Regions from separate parts of the Carboxydocella sp. JDF658 genome, predicted to be linked through region 1. Evidence: predicted binding sites of a transcription regulator. Region 1 holds the regulator's gene; the other holds the start of a gene.

Region 1 (6,188 bases):
TAATGATGTCTATGGTTTCCTTAAAGGTGATGAAGTAATCAAACTTCTAGCTCATATCTTAACCCAGTGTGTAAGAAACCTGGGTAATGTCGATGATTTTATCGGTCACATCGGGGGCGATGATTTTATCGCCATCACAACCCCTGACAAGGTAGATGAAATATGTCAGCAAATTATCACCCGTTTTGATGCTACCGTGCCTTTATTATACAATGCCGATGACCGAAAAAGAGGTTACATTGTTACAAAAGATAGACAGGGTAAAGAGTGCAAGTTTAGTCTGGTTTCCGTTTCTATTGCCGTAGTAAGCAATGAACATCGCAATATTGAAAACCACTGGCAGGTCTCCGAAATTGCTTCTGAGCTAAAAAAATACGCTAAGTCACAAGAAGGCTCTGTCTATGTAAAAGATCGCCGTACCAGATAGAGGAGGCAAATTATGGTTGATTATTACTGGGCCTATGTTTTGGTTATGATACTTGGTTTACTAGGAACATTTTTACCAGTTATTCCGGGCATACCATTGATCTTCATTGCTATTTTCATTTATGCCTGGAATACTAATTTTACTGTCATTAATATTGCCTGGCTCTTATTGTTTGCAGCTTTAACTGTCCTTAGCTGGCTAATCGAATATTTTGCCGGCATAATTGGCTCGAAACAGGCCGGCGTTTCCCGCTATGGTATGTGGGGATTGCTCATAGGAGGAATCCTGGGTTTTTTCTGGGCTCCAGTTGGTTTTTTAATAGGGCCTGTTCTGGGGTTACTAATAGGTGAGATACTAAGTGGAAAAGAACTTAAACAAATTCTCATTACTCTAAAAGGAGCCGCCCGGGGTTTTATTATTGGATTTCTGCTAAAACTGATAATTGCCTTAAGCATGATTGGAACGTTCCTCTGGCTAACATAAAAAATGTGAGTCTCAACTGGATAGTTGAGACTCACATTTTTCTATATAAACCAATGACTTTACCCAGGATAGAGACTTCATCCAAAATAATAGGCTTATACTTTTCATTCTCAGGTCTTAAAACAATTTTTTCTCCTTCAATAAAGAATCTTTTTATAGTCGCTTCTTCATCGATTAATGCCACTACGATTTCCCCGTTGTGTGCAAAAGGCTGTTGCTTTACAAAGACATAATCGTTAGGATAAATACCTGCATTGATCATGGAATCACCAATTACCCGCAACATAAATATATTTCCGCCTACCGGCAATAATCCCCGGGGAAAACGAAACCTCTCTTCAATGTTCTCTACAGCCAGAATCGGCAAACCCGCAGTAACCTTACCTAGCAAAGGAACCTCAACCATATCCTTCTCAAAATAATAATCGTTATCCGGTTCGTTAACAACAATCGCTCTAGGCAAGGCTGGATCGCGGCGAATATAACCCAGTTTTTCCAGTTGATTCAAATAATTATGAACCGTGGAGCTGGAACTGAACCCAACTGCTTTACCAATTTCCCGAACAGATGGCGGATAACCTTTTCTTTTTATCTCCTGTTTAATAAAATCCAGGACAGCTTGCTGTTTAGCATTAAGCTTATTATCCATAATGCACCTCCATCTCTCTTTTAAACTATTATACAGCAATATGAATAGATTGCAAACAATAGTTCGCAAAAAAGAAAAACTTTTTTAAATCTTAGAAAGGATTATGGCAACTATTGTAGAATTAAAAAGGTGGGGTGAGGAGTATGTCAGGAGTAAGAGTGGCAATAGTAGGAATGGGGCAGGGTGGAAGCGCTATTTATCAAGTGTTAAAAACCATTGAAGATTGTGTCATTGTAGGTGTCTGTGACATAAATGAAGATGCTCCGGGTCTGAAATTGGCTCGAGCAGATGGGGTTCCTATTACCAACAATTTCTATGATTTTTTGGATACCATTAATATTGATGTTTTAATCGAAGCTACTGGCAAACCATTGGTCCAGGAAACCATTCGTAAACTTAAACCACCTAGTATGGCGGTTATGGATGCTCAAGCAGCTGATCTAATGATGCTTGTTGTTAAAGCAAAACAAAAACTGCTGGAAGAAAAGAAACAATTGCTGGAAATAAAAAGAATTAAAGGGGAAATGGATGCTATTCTGGCCAGTGTTCAGGAAGCTATTGAGGTAGCAGATATCAATGGATATATCAAATATGTCAACCCTGCTTTTACTAAAATCACAGGTATTACCGCAGAAGAAAGAATCGGCCAGAACATTTTTTCCGCCTCACCCGATGGTGCCCTGGCTGAATGTTTGCGAACCAGGAAAAATATTTATGGCTGGCGTACCAAAGTAGGAGGTACCAATGTCGAGGTTGTATCCAATGCTTCGCCCATTATAATAGATGGACAAATGGTTGGTGCAGTTGTGGTATTTAACCACTTAACAGACTTCATGAAAGTGATGGAAGAATTAAAAAGAAGCACATCAATAATTGAAAACCTGTATGATCGCTTAGGTCAAATTACAGGCTCTAAATATACTTTTGATACAATTATAGGCAATAATGAGGAATTGAGAAAAGTAATAAATATAGCAAAAAAAGCTGCCCTGAGTAATTCTACAATTTTATTGTTAGGAGAAAGCGGAACTGGTAAAGAGTTATTCGCTCACGCTATCCATCAATATAGTCTTCGGAGAGACAAACCCTTTATTAAAGTCAACTGTGCTGCTATACCAGATAGCTTGCTGGAAAGTGAGTTTTTTGGCCACGAAAAAGGAGCTTTTACCGGTGCAGTTAAGACAAAACTGGGTAAATTTGAACTGGCTAATGGAGGAACAATTTTTCTAGATGAAATTGGTGATATGAATTTATATTTGCAAGCGAAACTCTTAAGAGTTATACAGGAAATGGAATTCGAAAGAGTTGGTGGCACTCAAACTATCCAGGTTGATGTTAGAATAATTGCAGCAACCAATCGAGATTTAAAGGAACTGGTTCGCAAAGGTACCTTTCGGGAAGATCTTTATTATCGCCTGAATGTAGTGGAAATAACTATTCCGCCATTACGCCAAAGAAAAGATGATATCATCCTGATTGCAAATTCATTAATAGTCAAGTTTAACCGTAAGCTGGGCAAAAAAATAAAAGGCCTTTCTAAACAGGCAGAGATAATCCTGGAATCCTATGATTGGCCTGGAAATGTACGGGAACTTGAAAACGTGATTGAACGGGCCATGGTAATAGCTGATGAAGATTTAATTACTCCCAAACATCTCGTCCAGTACTTAGAACCTGTTTCTACCACTGCAACTCTGCCAATTGTTGAAGATCTTATACCTTTTGATGAAATGGAGAAAATACTGTTAAAGAAAGCCTTAGAGCGATTTGGTAATTCAGTTGAGGGCAAAAAAATGGCGGCAAAAGCCTTAAATATTTCTTTAGCTACCTTATATAACAAATTGAAAAAATACCAGTTATAACCCGTATATGCGGGTTTTCTTCTTTTTAAAATTTAAAAAAGATCAAACCCGTAATTTTCTTTATTTTAGAACAAAATGTGTGTTGTATACGTCAACAAATTTATTTTGCAATTGGCATCATTTTTGCAATAAACAAAAAGAAAACAAAAGGAGGTAAAATCCTAAATGACAATCAGAGAAATCCATGTGGATGAAATTAGGCTTGCAGTAGCAAACCTGGTAAAAGAAGCAAATTATTTTTTGCCTGAGGATGTAGAGAATGCCATAAAAAAAGCTACAGAAACAGAACAATCTCCAAACGGAAAAGAAATCTTGAATTTATTATTACAAAATGCACAGATTGCACGAGAAGAACAAATGCCTATCTGTCAGGATACCGGATTTGCTGTTATCTTTGTAGAGTTAGGTCAGGATGTTCATATCACAGGTGGTGACCTGATTACTGCCATCAATGAAGGAGTAAGATCGGGATATGTTGAAGGTTATCTACGGAAATCTATAGTCGGTCATCCTCTTGAACGGGTTAATACTAAAGATAACACTCCGGCAGTCATCCATCTTGAGATTGTACCAGGAAGCCAGCTTAAAATAGTGGTCGCTCCTAAGGGTGGCGGTAGTGAAAACATGAGTGCCTTAAAGATGTTAAAACCAGCAGATGGTATAACTGGAGTAAAGAAATTTGTCCTGGAAACTGTAAAAAATGCAGGTCCAAATCCTTGCCCTCCGATTATTGTCGGAGTTGGAATTGGTGGCACCTTTGAAAAATGCGCCTTATTGGCCAAAAAAGCTTTATTGAGACCTGTTGGTAGCAAAAACCCCGATAAAATTGCCGCAGAATTAGAAGAACAATTATTACAGGAAATTAACTCAAGTGGCATTGGTCCACAGGGACTGGGGGGCAAAATTACTGCTCTAGCAGTTCATATCGAACTATATGCTGCCCATATTGCTAGTTTACCGGTAGCAGTTAATATTAACTGTCATGCTGCCCGCCATAAAGAAATTGTTCTATGAGGAGGTAAATTATGGCTGAGATTATAATTACACCACCACTTACCGACGAAATGGTTGAAAGCCTGAAAGCAGGTCAACAAGTATTAATTACAGGTTATATCTATACCGCGCGGGACGCAGCTCACAAAAAGTTGGTTGAATTAATCGATAAAAACGAACCCCTGCCCATCGAGCTGGAAGGTCAGATTATTTATTATGTCGGTCCTACACCTGCAAAACCCGGACAGGTAATCGGATCTGCTGGGCCTACTACCAGTGGAAGAATGGACGCTTATACACCAAAACTCCTTGAAAAGGGTCTGAAAGGCATGATCGGCAAAGGACTCAGGTCCTCTGCCGTGAAAGAGTCAATTATCAAAAATAAAGCGGTATATTTTGCTGCCATTGGGGGCGCAGGAGCCTTGCTGGCAAAATGCATTAAAAAAGCGGAAGTAATAGCTTATCCTGAACTGGGGGCTGAGGCAATTTATTCTCTTTATGTAGAAAACTTTCCTGTAATCGTCGTTAATGACTGCTATGGTAGTGACCTTTATGAATTAGGAAAAGAAAAATATGCAACAAGCTAAAGGAGGCATAATTCATGAACATCTATGAAAAAGCATTAGAGTTGCACCGTAAACACATAGGAAAGATTGAAGTTATTTCTAAAGTGCCAGTCAATAATGCTGAAGAGCTAAGCCTGGCTTATTCACCCGGTGTAGCAGAACCATGTCGCGAAATCAGTAAAGAACCGGAGAAGATCTATGAATATACTGCTAAAGGCAATCTAGTTGCAGTAGTTTCCGACGGGACCGCAGTGTTAGGTTTGGGAGATATTGGGCCTCTTGGAGCAATGCCTGTAATGGAAGGAAAAGCTGTATTGTTTAAAGAATTTGCCGGCGTAGATGCTTTCCCAATTTGTTTAAATACCAAGGACCCTGATAAAATCGTGGAAACAGTAAAATTACTGGAACCTACTTTCGGTGGAGTAAATCTGGAGGATATCGCAGCTCCAAATTGCTTTATCATAGAAGAACGGCTAAAAAAGGAAACAAACATTCCTATTTTCCACGATGACCAGCATGGTACAGCCATTGTAGCAGCTGCCGCGATTATCAATGCATTAAAAGTTGTAAATAAAAAGATTGAAGAAATAAAACTAGTAGTCAATGGTGCCGGTGCCTCTGCCATCGCTTGTACTAAACTGTTAATGAGTTTAGGTGTGAAGAATATTATTATGTGCGACAGTAAAGGTCCCATTTACAAAGGTAGAAAAGAGGGGATGAATCCCTATAAAGAGGCCATAGCTGAAAAGACCAATCAGGAAATGGTGACAACGTCCCTCCGTGATGCTTTAAAAGGCGCAGATGTCTTTATGGGCCTTTCCAAAGCAAAACAGGTTGATGTAGAGATGGTAAAATCCATGGCCCCCAATCCGATTATCCTGGCAATGGCTAACCCCGAGCCTGAAATCATGCCGGAACTGGCCAAAGCCGCAGGAGCAGCAGTGATAGGAACTGGCCGTTCTGACTATCCTAACCAGGTGAACAATGTTCTGGCATTTCCTGGCATCTTCCGCGGAGCATTAGATGTGCGGGCAACAGATATTAATGAAGAAATGAAGCTAGCTGCTGCTTATGCTATAGCTAATCTGATTGCTGAAGCTGAGCTTTCACCTGAATATATTATACCTAAACCTTTTGATCCCAGAGTTGCACCTGCAGTAGCTGCTGCTGTTGCCCAAGCCGCTATGCAGTCAGGTGTTGCAAGAATA
Region 2 (6,188 bases), on a different contig from region 1:
CTGCATGCCGGCAGACGGAGTGGAGCTAAAGGAACATGAGGACATTTTGCGCCTGGAGGAAATCACTGAAATAGTGCGAGCCGGGGCGGCAGTAGGTATCAGCAAAATCCGCATTACCGGCGGTGAGCCCCTGGTCCGACGGGGTGTGGTGGAGTTTATCCGCCAGCTCAAGGCTATTCCCGGCATAGACGATATTGCCCTGACCACCAATGGGGTTTTGCTGGCTCCTCTGGCAGCAGAACTGAAAGCTGCCGGGTTAAACCGGGTAAATGTTTCCCTGGATACCCTGCGCTCTGACCGGTTTCGGGAACTGACCAGGGGGGGACAAATTGAAAAAGTCTGGGAGGGGCTGGCGGCGGCCCTGGAGCATGGTCTCACTCCTGTGAAGCTCAATATGGTAGTCATGCGCGGCTTCAATGATGATGAATTGTTTGATTTTGTGGAACTAACCAGGGAGCGGGAATTGCACGTCCGCTTTATCGAGCTGATGCCTATTGGCACGGCCGATGCCTGGGCCCATCAGCGCCGTCTGACGATGGAAGAGATTCTTTTGCAGCTGGGCCGTCGCTATACCTTAGAACCAGGGCCCAGGATTGCCGGCTGGGGACCGGCTCGCTATTATCAGGTGCCGGGTTACCGGGGGACGGTGGGATTTATCAGCCCCATCAGCCAGCATTTCTGTGGCACCTGTAACCGTCTGCGCCTGACAGCCGAAGGGATGCTCAGACCTTGCCTCCATGCCAGACGGGAAGTGGATATCAAAACCCCCCTCCGGCAGGGGGCCAGGTTCGAGGAACTGGTGGCAATTTTTCAGGATGTCATCGGCCAGAAGCCCCAGGCCCACAGCATGGGGGAAACGGGCTGGGGTGAAAATGAGCGCAAAATGTTTCAGATAGGAGGCTGAAGCGGTGGAACTGACCCATTTTGATTCCCAGGGCCGGGCGCGTATGGTGGATGTTTCTGCCAAGGAAGTGACCCGGCGGGAGGCGGTAGCCCGCGGGGAAGTACGAATGCACCCCCGGACCCTGGCTTTGATCAAGGAGGGGAAAATGGCCAAGGGGGATGTGCTGGCTGTAGCCCAGGTAGCGGGCATCATGGGTGCCAAAGCTACTTCCAGCCTGATTCCCATGTGCCATCCTCTTTTTATCAGCGGGGCGCGCCTGGATTTTCAGCTGGATGAAAACAATTCCCGGGTGCTGATCGAGGCCCGGGTCAAGACGGCCGGGCAAACGGGAGTGGAGATGGAAGCCCTGACGGCAGTAAGCATTGCGGCTCTGACCATCTATGATATGTGCAAGGCCGTGGACAAGGACATGGTTATCGGCGAAATTCGCCTGGTGGAAAAAACGGGGGGCAAAAGCGGCCACTATCTACGGGAAGGGGAAGAACAATGGGGAAAATAGTAGCAGTATGTATCAGTGAGAAAAAAGGCATGCGCAAGAAAAATGTGGGTGCCGGGGAACTGGTGCCTGATTTCGGTCTGGCCGGAGATGCCCATGGCGGACCCTGGCACCGCCAGGTTAGCCTGCTGGCTCTGGAGAGCATTGAGAAAATGCGGCAGCTGGGACTGGAGGTAGGCCCCGGAGATTTTGCCGAAAACCTGACCACAGAAGGGATTGACCTGCTCAGCTTGCCGGTGGGCACCAAATTGCGCCTGGGTCCGCAGGCTGTGGCGGAGGTAACCCAGATCGGCAAAGAGTGCCACACCCGTTGCGCTATTTATTATCAGGCGGGGGATTGTGTCATGCCCAAAGAGGGGATTTTTGTCAAAATCCTGACCGGTGGTCCCATCAAGGTAGGGGACCAGGTGGAGGTGCTGCAGGATGGCTAAATTCACCTTTGCGGTGTTGACCGCCTCGGATAAAGGCTCCCGGGGGGAGCGCCAGGATATGAGCGGTCAGGTTATCCGGGAGCTGGTGGAAGAAATCGGCGGAGAACTGGCAGAATATCTGGTGATTCCCGATGAGCTGGAAGTAATTAAGGAAAAGCTGCTCTGGCTGGTAGATGAACGAGGAGTGGATCTTATTCTCACCACCGGTGGCACCGGGCTTGGGCCGCGGGATGTTACCCCCGATGCTACCCTGCAGGTGATAGACCGTCTGGTTCCTGGAATTGCAGAAGTGATGCGGATGGAAAGCCTGAAAAAAACCAGCCGGGCCATGCTGTCCCGGGCGGTAGCCGGGCAGCGGAAACGGTCCCTGATCATTAACCTTCCCGGCAGTCCCAAGGCAGTACAGGAATGCCTGGAAGTTATCCTGCCGGCCCTGCCCCATGGGATTGAGATTATGAAGGGACAAACAGGGGAGTGTGCCCGGCAATAAAACAGAGGTGCGAACCTCTGTTTTATTTTGGGGCTTGACAGAACAGATGTTCAAAAAGTATAATAGACCTGGGATGGAACATTTGTTCAGAGGAGGCGGTAGGATTGGAGCCCACTATTTTACTGATCGATATGAACGCCTTTTTCGCCTCGGTCCATCAGGCCCTGGACCCGGGCTTACGGGGTAAGCCGGTGGTGGTATGCGGGGATCGGGAGCAGCGCCGCGGGATTGTGCTGGCAGCATCCTATGAAGCCAAAAAATACGGGGTCAAAACGGGGATGACTGCCTGGGAGGCCCGAACCCTTTTGCCCCATGGTATCTATGTCCGTCCTGACTATGGCCAGTATCTGGCTTTCTCCCGCCGCATCCTGCAAATCATCCGGGAGTATTCGCCGCTGGTGGAGCCCTTTTCCATTGATGAAGCTTTTGTTGATCTCAAGGGGTGTGAGGGGTTGTTCGGGGATGTTCTGACAGTGGCCCGGGAGATGAAGCGGCGGATTCGGGAGGAAGTGGGGGTGACCTGTTCGGTCGGGATTGGGCCCAATAAACTGGTAGCCAAAATGGCGGCAGAACTGGAAAAACCCGATGGTTTAACTTTGCTGCGCGGGGAAGATGTGCCCCGGCGGCTCTGGCCCCTGCCGGTGCGGGAGCTATTTGGCGTGGGTAGCAGGACGGAACGGAAATTGCAGGCTCTGGGCATCAAGACCATCGGTGACCTGGCAAATTTCCCGGTAGAGGTGCTGGAGCGGCGGTTTGGCATCATCGGGCGAGTATTACATATGTCAGCCAATGGTATTGATTACAGCCCGGTCAGTCCGGGGTCCCTGGAAACGGCCAAATCCATTGGCAATCAGATGACTTTGCCCCGGGACTATGCCAGTTACCGGGAGTTGAGGGCAGCGATTCTGGAACTGGCGGAAATGGTAGGGCGGCGGGTACGTCAGGGAGGATATGAAGGCAAAACCGTTTCCCTGACCCTGCGGGATAGTGAACTCCATTTTTATTCCTGGTCGGCCAGCCTCTGGGAATATTCGGATTTGACCGAGGATATTTACCGCCAGGCCTGCACTTTGCTGGAGCGCTACTGGCCGGAAGGGAAAAGGGTACGGCTGGTAGGAGTGGGCCTTTCTAAATTGCGCCCCAAAACCGCCTTGCAGCTGGATGTTTTCGGGGAAAAGCTGAAACTGGAGCGGTTAAACCAGACCTGTGATCTGATTCGGGAACGCTTTGGCCGTTACAGCATCATGCGGGGAGGGGCCTTGACTGAGGCGGGGATTCATTATGGACAGAGGGAATAAGCTGTGGGAGGGACATCGCATGTTATTGCCGGAAATGCGGGAACTGGTTATTCACGAACAGGCAGGCAAACCGCCCTGGAAAAGACTGGAGGAAGCGGACAGGGAAAAAATCAGGGGCCTGTTGCAGCAGGCCTGGCAGGAAGAAAAAGGCATCCGGATCATATATTACTGGCAGGGGCAGGCCAAAGAGTTGCTTTTTTCCTCCTTTCGCCTGCAGGGAGGGGTGCTGGAAGGGGTCACTCCCCAGAACAGGATACGGCGGCTCAGGGAACGATATATCATTGAAGTGCAACTGGTTGATTGGGAATGGTAATTAATGATATAAAAGAGTAATAAACCATGGAAATGGCAAGGTGAATTTGATAAAATACTGCTAAAAGGTGTAAAAGTAAACACAAAGGAAATAGAAGGAAGGAATAAAATGAAGAAGAAAAATGAAGGTATCAAATGTAATTATTGTGGGGAACTTTTCGGAAAGGTTGCCATCAAGAGGCATCTGGAGAAGTGTGAGGTTAGAAAAGAAAAAACTCAGCCCGGGGAAGAGGTGTATTATTGGGTCCAGGTTCAGGGTTACTATCAGAAAGAATATTGTATGTATTTGGATGTGTCTGCGAAAGCTTCTTTAAAGGATCTGGATCAGTTTTTAAGAGACAGGTGGCTGGAGTGTTGTGGTCATTTGAGCAGATTCAGAATTGAGGGCAAAATTTATGATTCAGACCCTGACCCAGATATCATGTTTGGAAGAAATAAGAGTATGAAAGTGAAGTTGAATGATGTTTTGTATGAAGGACTTGAATTTATACATGAATATGATTTTGGCTCAACTACAGTATTAAAATTAAAGGTAATATCAACAAAGACAGGAGCAAAGCGCAAAGAAAAAGTAATACTAATGGCCCGCAACCTTCCACCTGAGTTTGTTTGTGTAGAGTGTGGGAGACCGGCGGTTCAATTGTGCAGTTGCTGTATTTATAAAGAAGATGCCTTTTATTGTACTGAATGTGGCGAGGAACATGAATGTGGTGAGGATATGATGCTACCTGTAGTCAATTCTCCCCGGATGGGGGTTTGCGGTTATTGCGGGGAAAAAGGATGACATTAGGATTTTGTACTGGGTACAGGGAATGATATAATAGCTATTATAGAATGGTAACATGGTAGCATCCTAACAGGGGTGCTTTTTTCTTTACTGGAGGTGTAAGCATTGAACAAAAACCGTCTGGCCATGCTGATACTGGTGTTAACCAACCTGCTCTGGGGCGGTAATTTCGTTTTTGGCAAATTCCTGGTTAAAATGATTCCGCCCTGGACCCTGGCCGCTTTGCGCTGGACAGTAGCTTCCTTGATTTTGCTGCCCTGGGCCTGGTGGCAGGAAAAACTGGCCTGGCCCCAGGTACAAAAATACCGAAAGCATTTGCTGTTAATGGGGATAAGCGGGGTATTTTTGTTCAATTCCCTGGTGTATCTGGCCTTGAAGTATACTACTCCGACCAATGCAGCCTTGATCAGCAGTGCTAATCCGGTAGTGATCGCTGCCCTGGCCTATTTCCTGTTTCGGGAGAAGCTGAACCGCCGCCAGCTGCTGGGGCTGGGCCTGTCCCTCACCGGGGTGGTCTGGGTAGTGAGCCAGGGTTCCTGGCAGCGCTTGACCCGGCTGGGTTTGAACTGGGGCGACCTGACCATGGTGCTGGATTTGTTCATCTGGACAGTCTATATTTTCAGCAGCCGCCAGGTGATGAAGGAAATACCGGTATTGAGTGCCACCGCCTGGAGTACAGCTATTGGAACTGTGTTGCTCTATCCGGTGGCAGGCTGGGAACTGGGGCAAATCAATATCATGGCCCTGCCCTGGCAGCGGCCAGAGGTGATTACTGGCATCCTCTATATCGGGATTTTTGCTTCAGTGCTGGCCTTTATCGGCTGGAATAAGGGAGTACAGGGCCTGGGGCCGGCCCGGGCCGCTGTTTTTCTCAACCTGATACCGGTATTTGCTGCCCTCTTATCCTGGCTGGTCTGGCAGCAGCCCTTGCAACAGGCCCAGCTTATAGGTGGCCTCCTGGTAGCTGGAGGCGTCTATCTTACCAATCGGGGGTGAGGATGATGGCTACATTAATGTTTGTGCTGGCCCATCCGGATGATGAATCCTTTGGGGCCGGTGGCACCATTGCCCGCTATGCCCGGCGGGGACACCGGGTGGTGCTGGTGTGCGCTACCCGCGGGGAAGCGGGTAAATGCGGTGATCCACCTCTTTGCCGTCAGGAAGAATTGGGAGAAGTGCGGGAACGGGAACTGCGGGCAGCGGCTGAGGTGTTAGGAATCAGCCGGGTGGAGTTTTTGGGTTATCGGGATAAGGAGGTACTGCTGGCTAACCCGGCCGAAATTGTGGGGAAAATAGTGCAACTGCTCAAGGAAGAAAGGCCGGAAGTACTGGTGACCTTCGGGCCGGATGGCATCAGCGGCCATGTTGACCACCGGGCCATCAGTCATTTTGCCACCCTGGCTTTCTGGAGCCTGCCGGAGGAAGAGCGGCCGGCCCGTCTCTACTATTATGCCTGGGAGCAGGGGGTGC

The links. The regulator LexA, encoded in region 1, represses DNA repair genes until DNA is damaged. The targets are predictions, from matches to a motif close to CNAACANNTGTTNG.
Region 2: dinB (DNA polymerase IV) is a predicted target of LexA. The motif match lies at 2,397-2,410, and genes of this name have one in related genera.

Annotation. Positions count from the first base shown of each region.
Region 1 is NZ_BDLR01000096.1:9,022-15,209, reverse strand. It holds gene JDF658_RS11740 (response regulator) at 1-427, shown strand, start outside; gene JDF658_RS11735 (DUF456 domain-containing protein) at 440-910, shown strand; gene lexA (transcriptional repressor LexA) at 942-1,559, opposite strand; gene JDF658_RS11725 (sigma 54-interacting transcriptional regulator) at 1,703-3,421, shown strand; gene JDF658_RS11720 (fumarate hydratase) at 3,587-4,435, shown strand; gene JDF658_RS11715 (Fe-S-containing hydro-lyase) at 4,447-5,001, shown strand; gene JDF658_RS11710 (NADP-dependent malic enzyme) at 5,016-6,188, shown strand, end outside.
Region 2 is NZ_BDLR01000007.1:25,020-31,207, forward strand. It holds gene moaA (GTP 3',8-cyclase MoaA) at 1-904, shown strand, start outside; gene moaC (cyclic pyranopterin monophosphate synthase MoaC) at 909-1,403, shown strand; gene JDF658_RS02055 (MOSC domain-containing protein) at 1,391-1,831, shown strand; gene JDF658_RS02060 (molybdenum cofactor biosynthesis protein B) at 1,824-2,321, shown strand; gene dinB (DNA polymerase IV) at 2,426-3,619, shown strand; gene JDF658_RS02070 (hypothetical protein) at 3,639-3,932, shown strand; gene JDF658_RS02075 (hypothetical protein) at 4,041-4,715, shown strand; gene JDF658_RS02080 (DMT family transporter) at 4,824-5,714, shown strand; gene JDF658_RS02085 (PIG-L deacetylase family protein) at 5,720-6,188, shown strand, end outside.